Regions from separate parts of the Yersinia entomophaga genome, predicted to be linked through region 1. Evidence: predicted binding sites of a transcription regulator. Region 1 holds the regulator's gene; the other holds the start of a gene.

Region 1 (5,438 bases):
CAATCATCGCTTTGGTTTGCCTTTTGCCAATGACTATAACCATAGCGAAGCCCGCAGAAACAAATATGCCATGATTGAAACCATTACCCATGCCGGTTTAGCTGCCGCACGACAAACCACCGCCAGCGAATGGCCAGCCGCCGAACGTTGGATTAAATCTCATCACGGCTACCCCGTCGTACTAAAGTCGTTGGCCAGCGCAGGCTCTGAAGGCGTATTCATTTGCCATTCTCAGGCAGAGGCTGAAGACGCATTTGTTCAAATAATGGGTAGCTACAGCAAATTAAATGCGGTTAATCAGCAGGTGTTAATTCAGGAATATCTCGAAGGCGCGGAATACGTGGTGAATATGGTTTCACTGATGGGCAGACCGCTGGTAACTGAAGTTGTCCGTTACACCAAACTTCGTCTTGCTTCAGGGCGGATTCTTTATGATATCGATGAAATTCTGGATGCATCCTTCGAGCATTATCAGGCGCTGGTTAGTTACACTCGCCAGGTAATTGAGTCATTAGGAATTCGCAATGGCCCTAGCCATGCAGAAGTGATGTTAACAACGTCGGGGCCTAAATTAGTCGAGGTGGCCGCCAGAACGGACGGAATTCTGCGTCCTACCATATCGGCGCGTACCACCGGATTGGGGCAAATTTGTGCCACGGTTATGGCAATCACCGCACCGACGCAGTTTCTGTCATTTACCGAATGCCATCCGTCATACCAGCTACAAAATTACTCTTACAATATCGGCCTGATTAATAGACATAAAGGTATCTTCCATCAGCAGGATTTTTTATCCGAACTTCTTACTTTACCGTCTTTTTCACTGGCTGATTTTTATGTAGAAGAAGGTGATGCTATTGGGGTCACTCAGGATGTTTTCAGCCAGCCAGGTGCTATTTATCTGGTTCATTCTGACGCAGAAACCATTCGCAATGACTATCTAACGATCAGGCGCCTGGAAAACGACGGCGTTTATCTTAAAAATGTATAGGAATAAATACGATAACAGCCTGATAGAAAATCAAAAAATTGAACCGCGGCGATTGACTGCGAAATATGAATCGCGGTGAGTAAGGGAACAGCGGGGGATTTAACGATTTAAGATGTTTGAGTCTTTGAGTCTTTGAGTCTTTGAGTCTTTGAGTCTTTGAGTCTTTGAGTCTTTGAGTCTTTGAGTCTTTGAGTCTTTGAGTCTTTGAGTCTTTGAGTCTTTGAGTCTTTGAGTCTTTGAGTCTTTGAGTCTTTGAGTCTTTGAGTCTTTGAGTCTTTGAGTCTTTGAGTAGCAGTTTCCGGATAAACAGGCAGTGATACAAGCAATTCTGTACGTATATGAATCCTATAAATACAACGCCCGGAGCGAATAAACCGGGCGTTGATAAATATGGTCAGGTTAGAGAGCGAATTTCAAAACTGTGGGTGATTTTGGCAGCCTTACCCAACATCAGGGCTACCGAGCAGTATTTCTCCGCGGAAAGCTCAACGGCTCGCTCGACGGCTTTTTCGGTCAAATCTTTACCACTGACGACAAAATGCAGGTTAATCAAGGTAAACAGGCGAGGGGCTTCCTCCCGACGCTCGGAGGTCAATTTTACTTCGCAGTCGTGCACATCGTTGCGCCCTTTTTGCAAAATGGACACCACATCGATAGCGCTACAGCCACCGGCCGCCATCAGCAACATTTCCATCGGGCTTGGGGCTTTATCTCCGGCGTTACCATCCATTAAAACCTGATGACCAGAGGCGGATTCACCCAAAAAAGTCAGACCTTCAACCCATTTTACTCGTGCCTGCATACCCGTCACTCCCTATTAGCTTTTCCGAATCAGACTACTCTTTCATTCATAAAGTGGCAATGTAACCAGACCCTCATCATGCTGAAGCGATACAACACAAGACACTGGCCTCATCCTGTGCTACAAACAGAGCCGAAGAGATGTTTCTTAGAATAAAAAGGGTAGAGATCAAGACTCAGTGAAGGGTCTCTATCTGAGATGTATATTGGCTATACCTTTCGGTAGTTGAGCAAATTAATATGCTAATAGAAAGTGTATTTTATAAACACGCCGTACAGGGAACTCTGAGCCCTGTTAAGTTAGGCAGCGATAACAACAGAGGATAACAGCGAATGGTTCTCGGCAAGCCACAAACAGACCCAACTCTCGAATGGTTCCTGTCTCATTGCCATATTCACAAGTATCCATCGAAGAGTACGCTGATTCACCAGGGTGAAAAAGCCGAAACGCTTTACTACATCGTGAAAGGTTCCGTTGCGGTTCTGATCAAAGATGAAGAAGGTAAAGAAATGATTCTCTCCTATTTAAACCAGGGGGATTTCATCGGTGAGCTTGGATTATTTGAAGAAGGCCAAGAACGTAGTGCTTGGGTTCGTGCAAAAACCGCCTGTGAAGTGGCTGAAATTTCTTACAAAAAATTCCGTCAGCTGATTCAGGTTAATCCAGATATCTTGATGCGTCTGTCTTCGCAGATGGCGAATCGCCTGCAAATTACATCCGAGAAAGTGGGCAACCTTGCTTTCCTTGATGTGACCGGGCGTATCGCGCAAACGCTGCTTAATCTGGCAAAACAGCCTGATGCAATGACACACCCAGATGGGATGCAGATTAAGATTACTCGCCAGGAAATTGGCCAGATTGTTGGCTGCTCCCGCGAAACCGTCGGTCGAATCCTGAAAATGCTCGAAGATCAAAACCTGATCTCTGCGCATGGTAAAACGATTGTCGTTTACGGCACCCGTTAATTACCTAAAAAAACCGGTTCCCTGTGCTTAACATGGCACCGGTTTTTTCTTTGTCTGCATATGGACGACGGATATTGACCTGATGTGGCGTCGGCTGATTTACCACCCTGAAGTAAACTATGCATTACGGCAAACGCTGGTGCTGTGTTTGCCTGTGGCTATCGGTTTGTTGCTCGGTAATTTGCAGCTTGGCCTGTTATTTTCCTTAGTCCCTGCCTGCTGCAATATCGCTGGCCTAGATACCCCCCATAAGCACTTCACCAAACGCTTAGTCGTTGGCGGAACTTTATTCGCCCTCAGCAGTTTTCTGATTCAACAATTCCTGCTGTGGCATATTCCCCTCCCCCTGATTATGTTTGGCCTGACTCTCATTTTAGGCGTTAACGGAGCCATCAGCCCCCTGCACGCCCGTTTATTGCCCGCTGCGCTAGTCGCTGCGATATTCACACTAAGCATGATTGGCCGCTTCCCAATTTGGCACACTCCGCTACTTTTCATCGTTGGCACCGCCTGGTACGGGCTATTTACCGGCCTGTGGTTCCGCCTGTGGAAAGAACAGCCGATGCGAGAAACCCTGAGCCAGCTATATCGCCAGTTAGCCGATTATTTAGAAGCCAAATACAGTTTGCTGACTCAACATATCGATCCGGAAACCGCATTGCCGCCGTTGCTACAACGCCAGCAGGGCGTAATGGATTTAATAACCCAGCTTTATCAGCAACTTAATATGCTTCCTCATACTCATAAAAGGGAGCAAAAGCGGCTACGATTAATGTTTCAGGTGGCGCTGGATTTGCAGGAGCACATTACTGTCAGTCTGCACCAACCGGAAGAAGTGCAAAAACTGGTGGAACAAAGCCATGCAGAAGCGGTCATCCGGCGGAATGCGCAGGTCATTGCTCATCGTTTGCGGGTCGTCGCTGATAATCTTCTGTATCACCGCCATGAATTACAGCGTTTTACCATGACCAACGAGCTGGCAGCGCTGGAAAAAATCGCCGGACAGCACCCGGATAATCCGGTTGGCCAGTTTTGTTATTATCATTTCCGTCGCATCGCGCGCTTGCTGCGTAACCAACGGCCGCTCTATCGGCGAGATTTAATGTCGGACCAACACCGGTTGCCGTTCTGGCCAGCGCTCGCCAGTTATCTTTCGTTTAAATCCGTCGCGCTGCGTAATGCCGGCCGTCTGGCCGTTACGCTAGCCGTCGGCAGCAGTTTGGGAATGGCATTTAATCTGCCTAAACCCTACTGGATTTTATTGACCGTGATGTTGGTCACCCAAAACGGTTATAACGCGACGCGGGTAAGAATTCAGCACAGAGCCTTGGGAACGTTGGTCGGGCTGGTTATTGCAGCCGGTCTGCTGCAACTTCAGCTTCCACAAGGTACCACGCTGACCATTATGCTGTTTATCACGCTAGCCGCGTATTTGGTTCTGCGGAAAAACTACGGCCTGGCGGTCATTGGGCTGACTATTACCGCCGTGTATACGTTGCAACTGCTGGCACTCAATGGCCTGCATTTTCTGGTTCCGCGCCTGATTGATACTCTGATTGGCTGTGCGCTGGCCTTTGGGAGCACCATCTGGCTGTGGCCGCAATGGCAAAGCGGTCTGCTGCGTAAAAACGCTCATCAGGCACTGGAAAGCGATCAAAATATCCTGCAGTTATTACTCAAAAAGACGCCTAACCTTGGCGAGCTGGCAAATGAACGAATGCAGGTTAATCAGGCACATAACGCGGTGTTTACTTCCCTTAATCAGGCAATGCAGGAACCGGGCTTTAACTCCCGTTATCTGGCCGATATGCGTCTGTGGGTGACTCACAGCCAGTTTATCGTCGAGCATATCAACGCGATGACAATTCTGGCGCGGGATCATTACATGCTGACAGAGAAACTGGCGGAAGAGTATTTACAGCGCTGTGAAATTGCGTTGCAAAGCTGTCAGCAGCGGTTGGAATACGACGGGCCGAGCAGCGAAAATAGCTTTATGCGTCCACCAGAGCTACATCCGGATATGCCAATCACCGAAATGGAACGCCATCTCAGGCGCATTTTGTCCCATCTAAGCGTGATGCACACCATCTCGTCTTTAGCCTGGCGACAACGACCACATCATGGCATTTGGCTGAGCAGAAAGCTTCGGGATAGCTGAGTGTTTAAAAAAACACTAGCGGAACATAATTGAGGAATAAATTACCGGGCTGATGAGGCGTCCTAATTACAGGACGCCACTGACTAACTTTTGGAGATGCACATCTTGCAGTTGCCCAACGCCAAGCCGATTCATACTGTCTCTGTGATGACCACGCAACAAAGCGGCGACTTGCCGTTATTCAGCGTCTAGAACTGCGGCAACAGCCTGCGCAAATCGCGCCATACCCTGCTCGATGTCTTCTAATTCAATCACTAACGATGGTGCAAAACGCAGCACATTCGGCCCGGCGTTTAAAATCATCAATCCGTTGGCCGCTGCTGCGGTCAGGAAATCACGCGCCCTCCCATGATACTGTGGCTTCAGCTCAGCGCCGATAAGCAATCCCATCCCGCGAATATCGGTGAACAGATCGTATTGCTTCCCGATAGCCGTTAATGCCTCCGCAAACAGGTCGTGACGCTGCGCTATGCCATCTAACACCTGTGGGGTATTAATCACATCCAGCGCCGCTTCTGCCAC
Region 2 (5,438 bases), 2.1 Mb from region 1:
TTACGTCTACTCTGATTCGCGCTATGGCATTAGGGGAAGTCAGTCTGCGTAATATCGGTAATGTGATCAAAAAAGAGGTCACGACCTCATTAATGATTGCTGTCACCATCGGTGGTGCTGCCTGGATTCGCGCGTGGATTATGGGCGTGGGAATGGACGTTACGTTAGTCGTTAGTCTGGCATTGGTCGCTATTACTATTTGGAGCGCCTTTGTTTCATCCATTATTCCGATGCTGCTCAAAAAAGCCGGAATAGATCCTGCGGTAGTTTCAGCGCCCTTTATCGCCACTTTTATTGATGGTACGGGGCTGATTATCTACTTCAAGATCGCGCAAGTTGTTTTGAATATATAACCAAAGAGTGGGTATGACGACGGAACGCTGCGCTTGTATATGAGTACAGAAATGGTCAATTTTCTGAGTACCAGTGCAGCGTTTTTAATAAAGATGTAGCCGCGGATAAATCAATTATTCGCGGCTAACGTAAAAAGGGATTGAGGAGGTGGTCATCGCAACATATTGTTTGGTAAAAATATTAAGGGGATTATTATAGATTAGATCAAACAAAGGTTTGTTATGAATAACATGACGGTATTTATGTGGTTTCTTGGAATTATCAGCGTATTGGGTTTTGTGGCCATTTATATGAGTGCGAAATGGGATGAATAACAGCAAAGGGTATGATTTTGCCTAGAAGCATCCTTCCTGCAAAAAATGTAGGATGTGCAGGAAGGATGAGCATGCTTAATGATTATCATTGTCAATGAAGTAAGTGAATAAGTATTTTATAAAATAAAGCAGGTAAAGCTCGGATTTATTTTATAAAATATACAAGGAAGGTGGTTATGGTCTTTTATATTATCGGCATTCTTTATGCCACCTTTATGATTTCTGTCGGTATTTACGAGATTAATCTGGATACGGGAGAAAGCCAGGAAACTTTTTATCGGATATTACTGGTGTTCTCAGGTAGCATAATAGTCGTTGCCTTTATATGGAGCCTGTTACATCGGCTGAAAGGCTCGAAAAAATAAAGAGAAGAGGCTGCGCAAAAGTTAATCATTCGCATTTCTCTTATTAACTGAATTACTAAAGTTAAAGCATCCGGCCTAGGGCGGGAGATTTTTTTATGCCCAAAATCGGTCGATGTAAATCCAGCCGTCGCTAAGTGAGTACGACATGCAAAATGAAAAACAAGACGTTGCCTTGAAGTCTATGGTGGCCAGCGGGTTACTTTCGGTTGGTAAATTTGTCGTGGGCATATTTACCGGTAGTATTGGTTTGATTTCTGAGGGAATTCATTCTCTGACGGACTTTATTGCTACAACTATTACCTGGTGTGCGGTGCGCGTGAGCGATAAACCTGCCGATGAAGATCACCATTTTGGTCACGGAAAGGTCGAGAATATGGCGGCTCTGTTTGAGATTCTACTGTTGGTAATGGCGGCGGGCTGGATCGCCGTCGAGGCATGGAAACATTTCTGGGGGGAAACTCAGCCCATTATCGCTGCGCCAGCGGTTATTGCGACGTTGCTTATTGCAATGGTGATTGATTTCTACCGGGTTCGCGCGTTAAGACGAGTTGCAGCGGAAACAAATAGCGCTGCGCTAGAAGCCGGAGCGTTGCATTTTCTCTCCGATATGATGTCATCCGGAGTGGTGTTGCTGGGCATGGTATTTGTTTTATTAGGCTATCCAAAAGCCGATGCGGTAGCGGCTATGGTAGTCGCGCTGTTTATTCTGGTGACGGCAATCAAATTAGGAAAACGCTCGTTTAATACCTTAATTGATACCGCGCCCGAAGGAATACAGCACGAAATTACCGGTTCATTGACGCGTTTCCCGGAAGTGCTTGGCGTAGCTAAATGCCGGGTGCGCGATGCCGGAGCTATGCTATTTATCGAAGTGACTATCGTAGTATGCAGAACGTTATCTTTGGAACGTATCGATCGGTTAAAAAGGCATATTTCCGAACAATTGGTGGCGGATTATAGCGAGGCTGAAATAACCCTATTGGCTACGCCGAAGAAAAGAAGCGATGAAAATATGGCGACTCATTTACGGGTTATCGCCGCCAATAATGACGTAGCCATTCATAATTTAACTTTGCAGCAGTTAACTAGCCATACCTGTATTAGCCTGGATTTAGAAGTGCCAGCGCATTTCAGCGTGACTCAGGCCGACGTGGTGGCTAAAGCGATGAAATCGGCTATCCGTAACGATTTGGGCAGAGAAACTGAAGTCGATATTCATATTGAACCGCAGATAAACTACTTGCTCAGCACGGAAGATGTAGCGGAAGAAGAACTGACGATGATTAGCGAGGCTTTACAGCGTTTAACGCAGCAGGACAGCATTTTGCGAGGGATTCAGGATGTCAAAGCGCGAAATACCGACGTTGGTATCGTAGTCAGTTTCAATTGTATCGTGCTGCCTTTTATTTCTGTGATCAAGGCTCACACCGCCATCGATAATATCGAAATGAAGCTGCGCGCACTTTATCCCACCATTTCCCGCGTTGTGGGTTACGTTGAGCCGACACCGGTTAATCCTGCTCCGGCAATAATGGCCACCCCGATCCCCGTCGCTCCCGTGCCTACGACATAAAGTTCAGCAATTATTGCTGTGCATGGCTGTGTGCCGATGGCGCGTTTTACGCGATTAACCGTCAGACAGCCGATATTATTCATGACGGTTTCTGGACAGGAAAGCGGTGACTAAAAGCGTCATTCTCGGCGGGCGATGGGAAATTGTGCAAACGAAGGGCGATACTGCGGCCATATTGTGGCATAATGCGCGCCGAATCACATATTTCTAATATTGATCTCCCCCTATTCAGTAATCCAATCGAGAGCAAGCTCTGTGCTAAGTACTAACAATATCACCATGCAATTCGGCAGTAAGCCGCTGTTTGAAAACATCTCTGTAAAATTTGGCGGCGGCAACCGCTATGGTTTGATCGGCGCTAACGGCTGCGGCAAGTCAACCTTTATGAAAATCCTCGGTGGCGATTTAGTACCGAGCGCAGGCAACGTATTCCTCGATCCAAACGAGCGTTTGGGTAAATTGCGTCAGGATCAGTTCGCCTTTGAAAACAATACCGTACTCGACACCGTGATCATGGGTCATGGCGAGCTGTGGGAAGTGAAAGAAGAACGCGACCGCATTTACGGTCTGGCCGAAATGAGCGAAGAGGACGGCTATAAAGTCGCCGATCTGGAAGTTGCCTACGGTGAAATGGACGGTTACAGCGCAGAAGCCCGAGCAGGTGAATTATTACTTGGCGTAGGTATTCCGGTAGAACAGCATTATGGCCTGATGAGCGAAATCGCACCGGGCTTTAAACTGCGTGTGCTATTGGCGCAGGCGCTGTTCTCCAACCCGGAAATTCTGCTGCTCGATGAGCCAACCAACAACCTGGATATCGATACTATCCGTTGGTTAGAGCAGGTGCTGAACGAACGTAGCAGTACCATGATCATTATTTCCCATGACCGTCACTTCCTGAACATGGTGTGTACCCACATGGCGGATTTGGACTACGGCGAACTGCGGGTTTATCCAGGTAACTACGACGAATATATGACTGCGGCCACTCAGGCTCGTGAACGTCTGTTGTCTGATAATGCTAAGAAAAAAGCGCAGATTTCCGAGTTGCAGTCTTTCGTTAGCCGCTTTAGTGCCAACGCCTCCAAATCTAAACAGGCGACTTCCCGTGCCCGTCAGATTGATAAAATTCAGTTGGATGAAGTTAAGGCCTCAAGCCGTCAGAACCCGTTCATTCGCTTCGATCAGGAAAAGAAACTGTTCCGTAACGCGCTGGAAGTGGAATCTATTACTAAAGGTTTCGACAACGGCCCGTTGTTTAAAAATCTGAAGCTGATGGTGGAAGTTGGCGAGAAGGTCGCGATTCTGGGCCAGAATGGTATTGGTAAAACCACTTTGCTGAAATGTCTGGTTGGCGAGACTGAACTGGATTCCGGCAGCGTTAAGTGGTCTGAAAATAGCAAAATCGGTTATTACGCGCAGGATCATGCCAGCGATTTCGACATTGACCTAACGGTCTTCGACTGGATGAGTCAGTGGAAACAGGAAAAAGACGACGAGCAGGCGGTTCGCAGTGTTCTGGGTCGTTTACTGTTTAGCCAGGACGATATCAAGAAGAAAGTTAAGGTGCTGTCTGGTGGTGAGAAGGGCAGAATGCTCTTTGGTAAGCTGATGATGGAGCGTCCAAATATTCTGATTATGGATGAACCAACTAACCACCTGGATATGGAATCCATTGAAGCGTTGAATATGGCGCTGGAAATGTATGAAGGTACTTTGATCTTCGTTTCCCATGACCGCGAATTCGTTAGCTCACTGGCGACTCGTGTGATTGAAATGACTCCAGGCAAAATCCACGACTTTACCGGTAACTACGAAGACTATCTGCGTAGCCAAGGTATTCAGTCTTAATTAATATCGATTAGCGCTGAAATTAAAAAAGGCTGGTGCAAATGCATCAGCCTTTTTGTTTTCTGGCGTAGCCTAACGCTTAGTTTTTACCGCAGACTTCGCAGTGAGGTGCTTTCGCCAGCTTCATGGTGCGGAATTCCAGCGTCATGGCGTCCAGCATTAGAAGCCTACCACGGCGTACCTCGCCGTAACCGCTAAGCAGCTTAATGGTTTCCATTGCCTGTAAACTTCCTATAGTGCCGACCAATGGGGCCATGACGCCGGTTTCCACACAGGTGAGGGGGGTATCACCGAACAAACGACTCAGGCAGCGATAGCACGGCTCATCGTCCTGATAGGTAAATACGCTGATTTGCCCCTCCATTCGAATCGCCGCGCCGGAAACCAGTGGCTTTTTCTGAACAAAGCACAGGCGGTTTAGTTGTTCGCGAATTGCCAGGTTATCCGTGCAATCCAGGACTAAATGATGATCGGCGATAGCGGCTGAGAGCTGCGAATCATCCAGTTGGCGATCCAACGTAGCCACGCTCAAATGCGGATTGATTTCTTCTAAAGTCAGGCGCGCAGACGCGACTTTGCTCATGCCGATCCGGTCATCCCGATGCAGAATCTGGCGCTGTAAATTTGATAAAGACACGGTATCAAAATCCAGCAGCGTTAAATGCCCAACGCCCGCCGCCGCCAGATATTGCGCGGCGGCGCAGCCTAAACCGCCTAGCCCGACGACCAAGACGCGTGAGGCTTTAAGCTTTTCCTGACCGTCGAAATCGAAACCGCGCAGGACAATTTGCCGGTTGTAGCGCAGCATTTCAGCATCTGAAAGTTCCGGCAGCATATCAGCCTCCCAGCAAGCCGTTAAATAGCTCTATGTCTACGCTTTCTCCAACGGCGACCGAACCTCGATCCCGTTCTAAAACGATAAAGCAGTTGCCTTGGCTGAAGGCGCTGAAAACATGCGAGCCTTGATGCCCGGTGGAGCTG

What was found. Region 1 encodes CRP, which controls carbon source genes, mostly activating them, when cyclic AMP is high. Its sites were predicted from a motif close to ATGTGANNNNNNTCACAT; they were not measured.
Region 2: PL78_RS02085 (ABC-F family ATPase) is a predicted target of CRP. The motif match lies at 2,792-2,809, and genes of this name have one in related genera.

The regions. Positions count from the first base shown of each region.
Region 1 covers NZ_CP010029.1:2,495,268-2,500,705, forward strand. Annotated here, with positions in the region: gene PL78_RS11500 (ATP-grasp domain-containing protein) at 1-991, shown strand, start outside; gene PL78_RS11505 (OsmC family protein) at 1,386-1,793, opposite strand; gene crp (cAMP-activated global transcriptional regulator CRP) at 2,126-2,758, shown strand; gene PL78_RS11515 (YccS/YhfK family putative transporter) at 2,841-4,916, shown strand; gene argD (bifunctional acetylornithine/succinyldiaminopimelate transaminase) at 5,094-5,438, opposite strand, start outside.
Region 2 covers NZ_CP010029.1:423,426-428,863, forward strand. Annotated here, with positions in the region: gene PL78_RS02070 (magnesium transporter) at 1-353, shown strand, start outside; gene PL78_RS20100 (hypothetical protein) at 597-668, shown strand; gene PL78_RS02075 (hypothetical protein) at 845-1,033, shown strand; gene PL78_RS02080 (cation diffusion facilitator family transporter) at 1,179-2,606, shown strand; gene PL78_RS02085 (ABC-F family ATPase) at 2,862-4,457, shown strand; gene moeB (molybdopterin-synthase adenylyltransferase MoeB) at 4,537-5,292, opposite strand; gene moeA (molybdopterin molybdotransferase MoeA) at 5,294-5,438, opposite strand, start outside.